One region of the Micromonospora sp. CMU55-4 genome, then DNA from elsewhere that is predicted to be linked to it. Evidence: riboswitches for the same ligand, from Rfam matches in the RefSeq annotation. Region 1 holds a riboswitch; the other holds the start of a gene.
What was found. Region 1 has a riboswitch for thiamine pyrophosphate ahead of HA073_RS29170 (ECF transporter S component). Riboswitches for the same ligand answer to the same signal wherever they lie in the genome.
Positions count from the first base shown of each region.

Region 2: linked by a shared signal. The riboswitch ahead of thiE (thiamine phosphate synthase) and the one ahead of HA073_RS29170 (ECF transporter S component) in region 1 are both predicted to bind thiamine pyrophosphate.

Region 1 is NZ_JAAOLH010000026.1:28,626-36,200, reverse strand. Features, by position in the region: gene HA073_RS29190 (acyl-CoA dehydrogenase family protein) at 1-1,179, opposite strand, end outside; gene HA073_RS29185 (DUF6328 family protein) at 1,288-1,791, opposite strand; gene HA073_RS29180 (sugar isomerase domain-containing protein) at 1,883-2,632, opposite strand; gene HA073_RS29175 (alpha/beta fold hydrolase) at 2,629-3,465, opposite strand; TPP riboswitch at 3,542-3,648, shown strand; gene HA073_RS29170 (ECF transporter S component) at 3,724-4,314, shown strand; gene HA073_RS29165 (ABC transporter ATP-binding protein) at 4,432-5,850, shown strand; gene HA073_RS29160 (energy-coupling factor transporter transmembrane component T) at 5,847-6,647, shown strand; gene HA073_RS29155 (hypothetical protein) at 6,915-7,208, opposite strand; gene gndA (NADP-dependent phosphogluconate dehydrogenase) at 7,553-7,575, shown strand, end outside.
Region 2 is NZ_JAAOLH010000010.1:131,714-139,288, reverse strand. Features, by position in the region: gene HA073_RS18805 (aldo/keto reductase) at 1-127, shown strand, start outside; gene HA073_RS18800 (DUF559 domain-containing protein) at 734-1,645, opposite strand; TPP riboswitch at 1,764-1,875, shown strand; gene thiE (thiamine phosphate synthase) at 1,870-2,496, shown strand; gene thiO (glycine oxidase ThiO) at 2,490-3,620, shown strand; gene thiS (sulfur carrier protein ThiS) at 3,611-3,811, shown strand; gene HA073_RS18780 (thiazole synthase) at 3,817-4,590, shown strand; gene HA073_RS18775 (thiamine phosphate synthase) at 4,653-5,426, shown strand; gene thiD (bifunctional hydroxymethylpyrimidine kinase/phosphomethylpyrimidine kinase) at 5,423-6,211, shown strand; gene thiC (phosphomethylpyrimidine synthase ThiC) at 6,229-7,575, shown strand, end outside.

The DNA.
Region 1 (7,575 bases):
CTCGCTGGCGTAGAGCTTGACCAGCGCCGCCTCGATCCGGATGTCGTTGCGGTCGTCGTCGGCGAGCATGCAGGACAGGTCGAGCATGGACTCCATGCCGTACGTGGTGGCGGCGATGAACGACAGTTTCTTCGCCACCGCCTCGTGCTCGGCCACCGGTCGGCCCCACTGGACCCGGTCCGCCGCCCACTCCCGGGCCACGTTCAGCGCCCACTTCCCGGCGCCCACGCACATGGCCGGCAGCGAGAGACGGCCGGTGTTCAACGTGGTCAGCGCGATCTTCAGGCCCTTGCCCTCGCCGCCGATCACGTTCTCGGCCGGCACGAACACGTCGTGGAAGCGGGTGAGGCTGTTCTCCAGGCCGCGCAGCCCGACGAAGGAGTTGCGCCGCTCGACGGTGATGCCGTCGCTGTCGCCCTCCACCACGAACGCGGTGATGCCGCCGCGCCGCCCCTCGCCGGCCGGCACCCGGGCCATCACCACGAGCAGGGTGGCGAGCGTGCCGTTGGTGGCCCAGAGTTTCACCCCGTTGAGCCGGTAGCCGGTGCCGTCCGCCGTCGGCTCGGCGGTGGTGGCGAGCCGGGCCGGGTCGGAGCCGACGTCCGGCTCGGTGAGCAGGAACGCGGAGACCTCACCGGCGGCTAGCCGGGGCAGGAACCGGTCCTTCTGCTCGGGTGTGCCGAACATCTTCAGCGGCTGCGGCACGCCGATCGACTGGTGCGCGGAGAGCAGCGCGCTGACCGCCGGGTTCACCGAGCCGACGAGCATCAGCGCCCGGCAGTAGTGCAGGTTGCTCAGCCCCAGTCCGCCGTACTTCCGGTCGATCTTCATGCCGAACGCGCCCAGCCCGGCCAGTCCGTGGAACACCTCGTCGGGGATGCGCGCGTCCCGCTCGATCGCCTCACCGTCCACCTCGGACCCCAGGTACGCCCGCAGCGAGCCGAGGAACTCGTCGGCACGGGCCACCTCGGCCGGGTCGGGGCGGGGCCACGGGTCGATCAGGTCGAGCCGGAACCGGCCGAGGAACAACTCCTTGCCGAAGCTGGGCCGGTCCCAGGCCGACTCGCGGGCCGCCTCGGCGACCTGGCGGGCCTCCTTCTCGGTGACCTGGCCCGCCTCTCCGGGCAGCGGCCCCGCGCCGTCGGGGGACTCGGGCCGGCTGTTCTGTGTCGTGGTCACGGCTGCCTCCTCGTCGGTCCGGCTGCGTCGACGCGCTCGACGAAAACGACGCTACCCCCGGGTGTTACCCAGGGGTAGCGCCGCGTGCACGTCCGATTTGGCGGACGGTCAGCCGCCGGTGAGCGTCTGCGGGTCGTCGTCCTCGTCGTCGATGTCGTCGTCGCCCCAGTTGCGGCGGCTGAACGGCAGGATCGCCCAGAAGATCAGGAACCAGAGCCCGGTGAGCGCGCTGAGCAGGAACGCGATCGGCCGGTCCAGCACGAAGTCGGAGACCAGCAGGACCGAGCTGACCATCGCGATCAGCATGAAGAACAGGCCGCCGGTGGCCATCCGGTGGGCGAAGCGGACCAGTTCCGGCTTGCGTCCCTGGCGGAACAGCGCCCGGTGGAACGCCACCGGAGAAATGATCATCGCGGCGGAGGCGGCGGCGGTCAGCAGCGCCAGGATGTAGACGTCACGCTGGAACTCGGTGGTCCGGTCGAACCCGGCGCTGAACGGCAGCGTCAGCAGGAAGGCGAACAGGATCTGCACGCCGGTCTGCGCGACGCGCAGCTCCTGCAACAGATCGGCGAAGTTGCGCTGCCAGCGCTGCTTCTCGGATTCCTTCGACACTCGCGGACCTCCCCGGGAGACGGCACGGCCGGCGGGTGAACGCCCACCGGCAGGACCGCCTGTGCCCCGTACGGATGATCACGAAACCGGTTCAGGAACCGCGGCGGATCCGCCCCGCGTACCGTGCCTCCAGCTCGGCGTTGTGCTCGTCGCCGCCGGTGATGTTCGCGGACAGGTAGACCGGCGGACGCTCCCCCGCCGCGACCAGCCGGGCCACCACCTCGGCGACGATCTGCTGGGCCAGCAGCGCCGCGGTGATCGACGAGACCGCGCCCACCGCGCCGCCGCCCGGCAGCGGCAGCGTGGCGTCGCCGTACGGGGCGCCGTTGTCCAGCACCACGTCGGCGAAGTCGGCGAGCTTGCGGCCGGACGGGTGCCGCGACGTCATCCGGGCCGAGTGCTGCGCCGACGTGATCGCCACCAGCCCGTGCCCGCGTTCCTTCACGATGGACGCGAACTCGACCATCGCCCCGTTCACGCCCGAGTTCGAGGCGAGCACGAACACGTCCTGCGGCCGGATCGGCGCCAGCTCGTAGAGGCGGTGCGCCACCGCCGGGTCGCGTTCCAGCTTCGGGCCCAGCACGTCGGCCGGGTCGCCGCCGACCAGCACCAGGTCACGCAACGCGATCCGGTTCGTGGGCACCAGCCCACCGGCCCGACCGGCGATCTCCATGGCCAGCGCCTCGGAGTGCCCGGTGCCGAACGCGTGCACCACGCCGTCGGCGCGCAGCGCCGCCGCGATCAGGTCGGCCGCGTCCGCCACGTTGCGCCGCTGTTCGGCGGCGACCCGGCCGATCGTCTCGGTCACCACCGCCAGGTACGCCTCGGCGCTCACCGTCATGCCTCCTCCGTTCCTGCGCACCGGGCGAGGATCGCCTCGGCCAGCGGGCCGGGCGCCTCGTCCGGGATCCAGTGGCTGACGCCGGGCAGCGTCACGAACCGGTAGTCACCTGTGACGTGCGCGGCGCACGCCTGCGCGGCCGTCCGGCCGATCGCCACGTCCTTGTCGCTCCAGACGAACGTGGTGGGCACCCCGACCGGGGCGACCGCCTTCATGTCCGCCCCGGTCATCGCCCGGTACCAGTTCAGCGCCGCCGTCAACGCCCCCGGCTCGCGCATCGGCTCGGCGTACCGGGCCACCGCGCCGGCGTCGCCCACGCCGCTGAGCAGCTTGCGCAGCGTGGCACCGTTCCACGCCAGCAGCACCCGCTCCGCCGTACCCGGCTTACGGAACAACGCTATGTACGCGGACTTGACCTTCTGCCGCGGGTCGGTGGCGAGCGCGTGCCCCATCGCGGCCGGGTGCGGCACCGACACCGCGGTCAGCGTCCGCACCCGCTCCGGGTGCGCCGCCGCCAGACCCCACGCCACGATCGCGCCCCAGTCGTGGCCGACCACGTGGGCGCGGGTCACCCCGAGGGAGTCCAGCACCGCCGCCGCGTCGGCCACCAGCTCCGGAATCCGGTACGCCCCGACGTCCGCCGGCCGCGCGCCGGGCGAGTAGCCGCGCTGATCGAGCGCGTACGTGCGCAGCCCGGCGGCGTGCAGCGCGGGCGTCACCGCGTCCCACTCGCCGGAGTGCTGCGGGAAGCCGTGCAGCAGCAGGACCGGGTCACCGCCCTCGGGGCCACCGGCGCGTACCTCGAACGTCAGTCCCCGCGCATCCACCAGCATGATCGCCACCATACCGACACTCGCCCTGCTGGGCCGGGGCCCGTGGTCGGTGCTAGCGTCTGCGACGAGACAACTTCACATCCGACAGGGGAGCGCACAGCGCTGAGAGTGCGGGCCGGTGCCCGCAGACCCTCGAACCTGATCTGGGTAATGCCAGCGCAGGGAGTTCGGTCGACCTCCAGCCGCGTCGCCGTCCGGTGACCACCGGGCGCGGCGTGCGTCTTCTCCTGGTTCACCTCGACGAACTGGGAGCCAACCGTGAACCACACCGACAGCAACCGCTGGCGTACCGTCGACATCGTCGTCGCCTCGGTCATCGCCGTCACCTTCGGCGTCGTGTTCCAGCTCTGGAACATCCTCTGGAAGGGCAGCGACGGGCCGTTCGCCTTCTTCGCCCCGCTCCAGTCGGTCATGTACGGCGTCTGGCTCATCCCGGCCGTGCTGAGCGCGCTCATCGTCCGCAAGCCGGGGGCGGCGCTGCTCACCGAGACCGTCGCCTCGGCCGTCTCGGTGCTGCTCGGCTCCCCCTACGGTGCGATGGCGATCCTCCAGGGCGCGGTGCAGGGCCTGGGCGTCGAGGCGGTCTTCGCGGCCACCCGGTACCGCCTCCACCGGCCGCTCACGGCGGCGCTCGCCGGCGCGTGCGGCGGCCTCTTCGCCACGCTGTTCGACGCTCTCTACTGGTACCCCGGCACGAGCTGGACGACGTTCCGGCTGCCCTACATCGCGTTCGGCGTGCTCAGCTGTCTGCTGGTGGCCGGCCTGGGTGCGGTGGCCCTCACCCGCGCGCTGGCGAACACCGGCGTCCTGGACCGCTTCCCCGCCGGCCGCGACCGCGCCCTGGTCTGAGGCTCGCCTCGCCTCGCCCCGCCCCGGTGATCAAGGAGTTTGCGTCCGCCGGGCACGGTTTTCCGGACGCGAACTCCTTGATCACGCAGGCTGGGCCGGGAGAGGGGGTGGTGGGCGGTGAGCGGGGTGGTGCTGCGGGGGTTCGGGTGGCGGCACGGGGGACGGAAACGCTGGGCTCTGCGCGGGGTGGATCTGCGCGTGGAGAGCGGCGAGCGGGTGCTGCTGCTCGGACCCTCCGGCGCCGGTAAGAGCACGCTGCTGGCGGCGCTGGCCGGGCTGCTGCCGGAGGACTCCGGCGAGCAGGAGGGCACCGTCGAGATCGACGGGCTGGACCCGCGCAAGGCCCGCGAGCGCGTCGGCATCGTCTTCCAGGATCCGCAGACCCAGCTCGTCATGGCCCGCTCCGGCGACGACGTGGCGTTCGGGCTGGAGAACCGGGGCGTGCCCGCCGGGGAGATCTGGCCCCGCGTCGACGAGGCGCTGCGCCGGGTCGGCTTCCCGTACGACCGGGACCGGCCGACCGCCGCGCTCAGCGGCGGCGAGCAGCAGCGGCTCGCCCTGGCCGGCACGCTCGCGCTGCGCCCCGGACTGCTGCTGCTCGACGAGCCCACCGCCAACCTCGACCCGGCCGGCGCCGCGCTGATCCGCCGGGCCGTCGCGAACGCGCTCGACCCGGACACCACGATGGTCCTGGTGGAGCACCGGGTCACCGAGGCGCTGCCGCTGGTCGACCGCGTGGTGGTGCTGGAACCGGGCGGCGGGGTGCGCGCCGACGGGCCGCCCGCTGCGGTCTTCGCCGCGCACGGCGACGCGCTGGCCGCCGCCGGGGTCTGGGTGCCCGGCCACGTCACGCCACCCCGGCACGCCACCACGCCGCCCGGCGACGTGCTGCTCACCGCGGAGCGGCTCGGCCTGCCGCCCCGGCTCGACCCCACCGATCTTCGGGTACGCGCCGGCGAGGCGCTCGCCGTCCTCGGCCCCAACGGGGCCGGCAAGTCCACGCTGGCGCTGCTCCTGGGCGGCCTGCTGAAACCCGGCACGGGCGGCGTCACCGCGTCGGCGGAACTGGCCGGGCGGGACGCGCGCACTCCCCCGCACCGCTGGCGGGCGCCCGCGCTGGTACGCCGGATCGGCTCGGTGTTCCAGGACCCGGAACACCAGTTCGTCACCGCCACCGTCCGCGACGAGCTGGCGCTCGGCCCGCGCCGCACCGGGCAGCCCCAGGCAGCGGTCAGCGCCACAGTGGACGCCCTGCTGGAGCGGCTGCGGCTGGACCGGCTGGCCGGCGCCAACCCGTACACCCTCTCGGGTGGCGAGGCGCGGCGGCTGAGCGTGGCGACGGCCCTGGCCACCGCGCCCCGCCTGCTGATCTGCGACGAGCCCACGTTCGGCCAGGACCGGCGCACGTGGCTGGAACTGATCGACCTGCTCGCCGAGCTGCGCGACGCCGGGCACGGCGTGGTGGCGGTGACCCACGACGAGGACTTCGTTGCCGCGCTGGCCGACCGGACGCTCACCCTGGGGGCGTCCTCGTGATCAACGTCGAACCGGTCGCCGCGCCGGGCGCTCCGCTGGCCCGGCGCAACCCGGTGGCGAAGCTGGCCGCCGCGATGGTGTTCACGCTGATCCTGGTGGCGACGCTCGATCCGGTGGCCCCGGCCGTCGCCATCGCCGTCGAACTCGCGGTGCTGCCGCTGTTCGGCGTCCGCTACCGGGTGCTGGCCCGCCGCGCCTGGCCGCTGCTCGCCGGTGCCGTCGGCATCCTGGTCACGCTTGTGCTCTTCGCGGCCGACCGTTCCGGCCCGGTGCTGCTCCAGGCCGGGCCGGTCCTGGTCACCGAAGGGGTGCTCGTCACGGCGCTGGGCCTGGTGCTGCGGATGCTCGCGGTGGCGCTGCCCGGCATCGTCGTGTTCGCCACCACCGACCCGACCGACCTGGCCGACGCGCTGATCCAGAACGCGAAGGCGCCCGCCCGGTTCGCCATCGGCGCGCTGGCCGCGTTCCGGATGGTGCCGCTGCTGGAGCAGGAGTGGCGGATGATCAGCATGGCCCGGCGGGCCCGTGGCGTGGACGCCGGCCGCAATCCGGTGGCGAAGCTGCGGCTGTTCGGGTCGACCGCGTTCACGCTGTTGGTGGGCGCGATCCGGCGCGGTACACGGCTCGCCGTCGCGATGGACGCCCGGGGCTTCGACGCGGGTACGCCGCGCACCGTGGCCCGCCCGCAGCGCTTCACCGGCGCGGACACGCTGCTGGTCGTGGGATCGGCCCTCCTGGCCGCCGCCGCTCTGGCGACAAGCATCGCCCTGGGCACCTTCCGCCCCCTGATCGGCTGACCCCACCCTCGCCCTGCCCCGCCCCGCCCCGTTGATCATGAAGTTGACGGCACGCACGGGTTGCCCGTTTTGTCGCCGCCAACTTCATGATCGACCGGCGTCGGGGAAGATCTTGGTAGGAAATGGTCCCTATAGGGGCCGAAATCTTCCAAGATCTCTAGGGACACCGGCGGTGGGGGCGAGCGGCGGGAAGGAGAAACGCTGCCCGGGCAAGGACCCGGATGAGGGGCCTGCCCGGGCAGCGGGCGACGGGAACCGGCCTGCCGGTCAGCTCCGGCGGAACGCGTAGAAGCGGGTCTGGCCGGCGCGCTGGCTGCGCCCGGTGACCCGGGCCTGCCGCCCTGCCGGTGGGCCGGATCGGGGCGGCGTCGCGGGCGCGCTGAGCAGGACCGGAGTCTCCGGTGACGCCGAATGCGGCGCCGCGTCCAGGGACCCGGCGGACGCCACCGGCTCCGTCGGGAGCACCACTGCGGGCGGCGCGGTGAGCGCGTCGAGCGCCGGCGCGATCACCTGCGGCGAGGACTGTTTGCGGGACTTCTTCGGATTGCGCTTCGCGGGCATTCGCGGGCCTCCTGTCGTGCGGGCGCGCCGACCGGGACGCGCCGAGCGAGGACTCCGGCGCATTCCGATCACGACAGACACCGCGACCGACGGTGGCGGGGAAGGATGCGGACGCCCGGAGCAGGACGGGTCCACGGCACTCGCGGCGGTGGACCGGGCTCGGAGGTGGGGCGTCACATACGCATGCGGCAACGCTATCGCGCCACCGGCGAGTCCCGCAGCCGAATTAAGCCGAGGGACGTACGGCCACCCGCCGGTCACACCCTGTGGACACCGTCGCCCACATCCTCGACGGCCGCGATACGGTCGCAGCACGGCAGTACGGACGAGAGGTGGCGGTACGCATGGCAGAGCAGGCGACGGCGCA
Region 2 (7,575 bases), on a different contig from region 1:
GGCCCGTCCCGCGGTGACGTCCGTGATCGCCGGCGCCACCACTCCCGACCAGGTGAAGGCGAACGCCGAAGCCGGCACGTGGCAGCCGTCCGACGAGGACCTGGCCGCCTTGGACGCCATCCTCTGACTGTCCGCGCCCGCGCGCTCGGGCTTGCACGTCGGGCGTGTGCTGGCGCGCTCGGGTTTGCACGTCGGGCGTGTGCTCGTGCGTCGGGGCGTGTGCTCACCCGTTTGGGCCTGCGCACACCGGGCTGCCCGCGCGCTCAGCTCACCCACGCGTTCGGCTCCGCCCGCACGTGGACTGTGCGCCCTCGGTTGTGGGCGCGCCCGCGCGGCCTGCGCCCCATCAAGGCTCGCCCACGCGTCAGCCACCCATGGCGTGCCACCCACAGGCAGCGCTCACGACGAGTGGAACACCATGGGTGTCATAAGGGCCTTGAGACACCCATGGCGTTCCGCTTGGGGCTGGATCTGGCGACGAGTGGAACGCGATGGGTGTTTGCGGGCGGGCCTCTGACGCCCGTGGTGTCTCGGGCGGCTCGACGGGTGGCGAACCGGGGACCCAACGGGTGGCGGGCGGCGAGCCGGGGGCCCGGTGGGTGGTAGGTGGCGTAACGGGGGCCCGGTGGGTGGTGGGTGGCCCGGTGGGTGGTAGGTGGCGAAATGGGGGTCAGCGGTGACGTGTGGCGGGCCGGGGGCGTAGCGGGGTGAGGCTCGTGGCGGCGGGCGCGGATCAGTGGTTCGCCTCGGTGGCACGACGTTCTGCCAAGGCCTGGCGTACCAGGGCCACTGTGGCGTCGGGCCGGCGTAGCACGTCGTCGGCGGTGAAGCGGAGCACGAGCCACCCGGCCGCGCGCAGCGCGTTCAGGCGAGCCACGTCCCGGCGGAAGTGAGCCCGTTCGCGGTGGTGGTCGCCGTCGTACTCGACCGCGATGCGGAGCGCCGGCCAGGCCAGGTCCACCCGGGCCACGAAGCGTCCACCGGCGCGTACCTCGTGTTGGGCGGTGAGCGGGCCGAGGCCGGCGTCGAGCAGGAGCAGCCGCAGGCGAGTCTCCATCGGGGACTCGCTCAACGGCTCGGCCAGCGCCAGCACCTCGCGCAACAGCGGAGCGCCCGGCCAGCCCGGCCGGGCGGCGGCGTAGGCCCGCAGGGCGGGCAGCTTCACGGCCCGGCGACGCAGCAGCGCCTCGACGGCGACCAACGCCTCGGCGAGTGAGCCCTGCCGGCCCAGGTCGAACGCCGTGCGAAGGGGCGTGGTGACCGGCAGCCCGCCGACGAGGGTGCGGTCCCGCTCCGGCAGCGGTGACCGGACCAACCGCAACCGTGGGTGCGGTCGCAGCCGCGCAGCAGTCGGCAACAGTACTGTCACCGGCGCGTCGCGGGGGAGCACGTCCGCGCCGAACAACCACGCGGCGCTGCGCCCTGCCAGCACGACACCCGGCGGCAGGCGCAACGCCACCGCCTCGCACCACATCCGGTGGTCGTCGGCGCGGTACCCGTCCCGGTGCACGTACACGTCCGGCAGCAGGCGGATCCAGGTCTGCCCGCGCAGCATCGTCCAGGTGAGTAGCCCTTCGGAGACGGCACGGCTGCCCCGGAACGGCAGGATCTCCAGGCGGCGCGGAACACGGGCGGGAACGGACACCCAGGCAGCGTGTCGTGACGGGACGGTCACCCGCTGCCCCGATCCGGCGGACGGCTGGTTCCTGGGAAAAACCTCACCCGGGCTTCCGTACGGGCGGGAGGCGTCGTACGGTAGGCCGCAAGTGACCCACGGGAGCCCGGTGCGGACCGGGCTGAGAGGGGGGCTGGGAGCCCCCGACCGTCGAACCTGATCCGGGTAATGCCGGCGCAGGGAGGAGCGTTGCCGTGCTGTCCCTGGGACGACTGCATCTCATCACCGACACCCGGCCGGGGCGTGACCCGCTCGCCGTGCTGCGTGCCGCACTGCCCGTGGCGGGCGCAGACCTCGTCGTGCAGGTGCGCGTGGAGGACGACGCCACCGACCGGGAGGCGTACGAGCTGGCCCGGCTGGTGGTCGACGCCTGCCGGCCGTACGGAGCACAGTGCCTGGTCAACGACCGGCTGCACGTGGCGCTCGCGGTGGACGCCGCCGGTGGCCACGTCGGCGCGGACGACCTGCCGGTGCGTGCCGCGCGCCGGGTGCTCGGCCCGGACGCGGTGCTCGGGGCGACCGCCCGCGAACCGGTGACCGCCCGGGCCGCGGTGGACGCGGGCGCGAGCTACCTGGGCGTGGGCCCGTGCCACGTCACCACCACCAAGTCCGGCCTGCCGGAACCGATCGGCCCCGAGGGGATACGCGCGGTCGCCGAAGCGGTGACCGCGCCGGTGATCGCGATCGGCGGGGTGACCGCCGCGAGCGTGCCGGAGCTGCGGGCCGCCGGGGCGTACGGGGTGGCGGTGGTCGGCGCGCTCAGCGGGGCAGCCGATCCCGCGCACGCCACCGCCGAGCTGCTGCGGGCCCTGACGTGTTAACAGGGGGCCCTTCCTCTACCGGAGGCGTTAACAGGGGGCCCTTCCTTAACGACGTGGCGGTGGTGGGGGGCGGGCCTGTCGGGTGGGCGATCGCGTGGCGGTGCGCGCAGCGTGGACTGCGCGTGGTGGTGCACGACGACCGGCCTGGGTCGGGCGCGTCGTCGGTGGCCGCCGGGATGCTGTCGCCGGTCGCCGAGGCGTACTTCGGTGAGCACGAACTCACCGCGCTGCTCGTCGAGTCCGCCGCCCGCTGGCCCGGCTTCGCGACCGAGCTGGCCGAGGCGAGCGGCGTCGACATCGGCTACCGCACCGAGGGCACGCTCGTCGTCGGGCTCACCGCCGACGACCTGGCCGAGGCGAGGCGGCTGTGGTCGTACCAGCAGGGCCTGGAACTGCCGATCACGCCGCTGCGCCCGTCGGAGCTGCGCGACCGCGAGCCGGCGTTGGCGCCGCGCGTGCGCGGCGGCGCGGTGGCCCCCGGTGATCACCAGGTCGACCCGCGGCGGCTGGTCGCCGCGTTGCGCACGGCCGCGGAACGCGCCGGCGTGGAGCTGCGCCCGGCGCGCGTCGGCGCGCTGTCCGAGGTGGACGCGCGGGTCACTGTGGTCGCGGCCGGCTGCGGCGCGGCGGCGCTGACCGGCCTGCCGGTCCGCCCGGTGAAGGGCCAGGTGCTGCGGCTGCGCGCGCCGGGTGGCGGTCCGCCGGGCTTCCGGCACGTGATCCGGGGGTACGCGGACAGCGAGCCGGTCTACCTGGTGCCCCGGGACAGCGGCGAGGTCGTGGTCGGGGCGACGGTCGAGGAGCGCGCGGACACCGCTGTCACCGCCGGTGGCGTGCTGACACTGCTGCACGCCGCCACGGAGCTGGTGCCGGAACTCGTCGAGTACGAGCTGGTGGAGGCAGTCGCCGGGCTGCGCCCCGGTACGCCGGACAACGCGCCGATCATCGGGCCGCTGCCCGGGCAGCCGGGTGTGCTCGCCGCGACCGGACATCACCGGCACGGCATCGTGCTCACTCCGGTCACCGCCGACCTGGTCACCGAGCTGATCGTCACCGGCGAGCCGGATCCCGCGCTCGCCCCCTTCACCCCGGACCGCTTCGGGAAGGAGCGCACGTGGAACTGATCGTCAACGGCACCGGCCGGACGCTGCCCGAGGGCGTCACCGTCGCCGAGGTGGTCCGCACCGTCACCGACCGGGAGCGCGGGCTCGCCGTGGCGGTGAACGGCGAGGTGGTGCCGCGCGGCGGCTGGTCGGCGAGCGTCCTGCGCGACGGCGACCGGGTCGAGGTGCTCAGCGCCACCCAGGGCGGGTGAGCAGGATGTCCACGCTTGAGATCGGCGGGGTCGGGTTCGGCTCCCGGCTCATCCTGGGCACCGGTGGCGCGGCGAACCTGCACGTGCTGGAGGCGGCGATCCGTGCCTCCGGCACCGAGCTGGTGACGTTGGCGCTGCGCCGGGTGGACACCACACCCGGCGGGTCGGGTGGCCTGCTCGACCTGGTGGAGCGGTGCGGCGTACGGCTGCTGCCGAACACGGCCGGCTGCCGTACCGCTGTGGAGGCGGTGAAGACGGCGCACCTGGCCCGGGAGGCGTTCGACACCGACTGGGTGAAGCTTGAGGTGATCGGCGACGAGCGCACGCTCCTGCCCGACGGGGTGGAGCTGCTGCGCGCCGCCGAGGAGCTGGTCGCGGACGGGTTCACCGTGCTGCCGTACACGTCGGACGATCCGGTGCTCGCGCGGCGGCTGGCCGACGTGGGCTGCGCGGCGGTGATGCCGGCCGGGTCGCCGATCGGCTCCGGGCTGGGCATCGGCAACCCGCACCACATCCGGCTGATCCGACAGGCGGTCGACGTGCCGGTGGTGCTCGACGCGGGCATCGGCACCGCCTCCGACGCCGCCCTCGCCATGGAGCTGGGCTGCGACGCGGTGCTGCTCGCCAGCGCCGTGACCCGGGCCGCCGACCCGGTCGCGATGGCCACGGCGATGCGCCAGGCGGTCGAGGCCGGCCGCCTGGCGTACGGCGCCGGCCGCATCACCCGCCGCTTCCACGCCCTGCCGTCCACCCCCGACGAGGGACGGCCCGACCTGTGACCGCCTCACGCGTAGCGGATCTTGGTACGGAGGCGCCCCCCGAGGGGCGGCCGCGTACCAAGATCCAGGGCGGGCCGAGCGGGGTCGTGCTGCTGACCGATCGGCGGGTCGCCCGGGGGGCGCTCGTCGACGTGGTCGCGGCTGCCGTGGGTGGGGGAGTGCGGTGGGTGGTGCTGCGGGAGAAGGACCTGCCGCGCCCCGAACGCCTCGCGCTCGCCGCCGACCTGCGCGCGATCCTCGCCGACGCGGGCGGCACGCTCGTCGTCGCCGGACCCGACCCGCTCGACGGGGACGCGGTGCACCTACCGGCTGCCGGCCCGTACCCGCCGCCCACCGTCGGCCTGGTCGGCCGCTCCTGCCACGACACCGCCGAGCTGGCCCGCCTCACCACCGAGCACTACGCCACCCTGTCCCCGCTCTACGAGACAAAGACAAAACCCGGCTACGGCCCTGTGTTGGGACCGGGCGGATTGAGCGAGCTGATCGCGGTCAGCCCCGTGCCCGTCCTCGCGCTGGGCGGCATCGAGAACCCGGACCAGGTCCACGCATGCGTCGAGGCGGGCGCCGCCGGAGTAGCCGTGCTGGGCGCGATCATGCGCGCGGACGACCCGAGAGAAACCGCCACCACGCTGGGCAGAGCCTTCCAGGAGGCGGCCACCCACTTGGCGCGCACCCACCCCGCGCGATCCGACGCAAGCCCGCACGCGACAGGGCTGCGGCCGACCGTGCCCACGGAGGGATCAAGCCTGACCGCCCGGAGTGGGCACGGTCGGCCGCAGCCCCGAACCGCAACCACTATCGGCCGCAGCCGTCAAACCACCGGAGAAGACCAGTGACGCCGAAAACAGTTCTCAGCATCGCCGGATCCGACTCCGGAGCAGGCGCCGGCATCCAGGCCGACCTCAAGACGTTCGCCGCGCTCGGCGCATACGGCACGAGCGTGCTCACCGCTGTCACCGCGCAGAGCACCAGGGGCGTGGACGCCGTCCTGCCGCTGCCCCCGCAGACGGTGCGCGACCAGATGGACAGCGTGCTCGGCGACTTCGACGTGCGGGCCGTGAAGAGCGGCATGCTCGGCACCCCGGCCGTCGCCGACGCGGTGGCCGAGGCGGCCCGGGCCGGGCGGCTGCCACACCTGGTCGTCGACCCGGTACTGGTTGCCACCAGTGGGCACCGGCTCGGCGTGGTGGAGGCGGTCGAGCGGCTCCTGCCGTACGCGGAAGTGGCGACGCCGAACTGCGCGGAGGCCGCGGCCCTCACCGGAGGCCCGGTGGGCACGGTCGAGGAAATGGTGGCGGCGGCCGAGGCGCTGGCGGCGCGCGGACCGGCGTTCGTGGTGGTGACCGGCGGTGACGTGAACGCCGACGGCGAGTCGGTGGACGTGCTGTCGGGCGGCGGAACCACTCGGCTGCTGCGCGCGCCCCGGGTGGACACCCGGCACAACCACGGCACCGGCTGTTCGTTCTCGGCCGCCGTCGCGGTCCGGCTCGCCGCGGGTGACGCGGTGCCGGTCGCGGTGGCGGCCGCCAAGGAGTACGTCACCCGCGCGCTGACCGGCGCGCGGACCTGGGAGCTGGGCGCGGGACGCGGCCCGCTGGACCACTTCGGCTGGTCCGCATGAGCGACAGGGAGGCTGTCATGCAGGCACGTCGCAAGGTGTACGTGGAAGGGTCGCGCCCGGACATCCGGGTGCCGTTCGCCGAGGTGCCGCTGACCGGGGACAACCCACCGGTACGGCTCTACGACACCTCCGGTCCCGGCTCCGACCCGGAGGTGGGGCTGCCCGCGCTGCGCGGGCCGTGGATCGCCGAGCGCGGCGACGTCGCCCCGGTACGCGGCGCCGGTACGCCGCTGGCCGGAACCCGTCCGACTCAGCTCGCGTACGCGCGGGCCGGGATCGTCACGCCGGAGATGGAGTTCGTGGCGATCCGGGAGTCGGTGTCGCCGGAATTCGTGCGGGACGAGATCGCGGCCGGGCGGGCCGTGCTGCCGCTGAACGTGAACCACCCGGAGTGCGAGCCGGCGATCATCGGCAAGGCGTTCCTGGTGAAGGTCAACGCGAACATCGGCACCTCGGCTGTCACCTCGTCGGTGGCCGAGGAGGTGGAGAAGCTGACCTGGGCCACGCGGTGGGGCGCGGACACCGTGATGGACCTGTCCACCGGCAAGCGTATTCACGAGACGCGCGAGGCAATCGTGCGGAACGCGCCCGTGCCGATCGGCACGGTGCCGATCTACCAGGCGCTGGAGAAGGTCGGCGGTGACCCGGTGAAGCTGAGCTGGGAGGTGTTCCGCGAGACCGTCATCGAGCAGGCGGAGCAGGGCGTCGACTACATGACCGTACACGCCGGGGTGCTGCTGCCGTACGTGCCGCTGGCCGTGAACCGGGTGACCGGCATCGTCTCCCGGGGCGGCTCGATCATGGCCGCCTGGTGCCTGGCGCACCACGAGGAGAACTTCCTCTACACCAACTTCCGGGAGCTGTGTTCGCTGCTCGCGAAGTACGACGTGACGTTCTCCCTCGGTGACGGGCTGCGCCCCGGTTCCATCGCGGACGCCAACGACGAGGCGCAGTTCGCCGAGCTGCGCACGCTCGGCGAACTGACGAAGATCGCCTGGGAGTACGACGTCCAGGTGATGATCGAGGGCCCCGGGCACGTGCCGATGCACAAGATCAAGGAGAACGTGGACCTCCAGCAGGAGTGGTGCCACGAGGCGCCGTTCTACACGCTCGGGCCGCTGACCACCGACGTCGCGCCCGCGTACGACCACATCACCTCGGCGATCGGCGCGGCGATGATCGGCATGTTCGGCACCGCCATGCTCTGCTACGTCACCCCCAAGGAGCACCTCGGGCTGCCCGACCGCGACGACGTGAAGGCGGGCGTGATCGCGTACAAGATCGCCGCGCACGCGGCCGACCTGGCCAAGGGGCACCCCGGCGCGCAGGCGTGGGACGACGCGCTCTCCAAGGCCCGGTTCGAG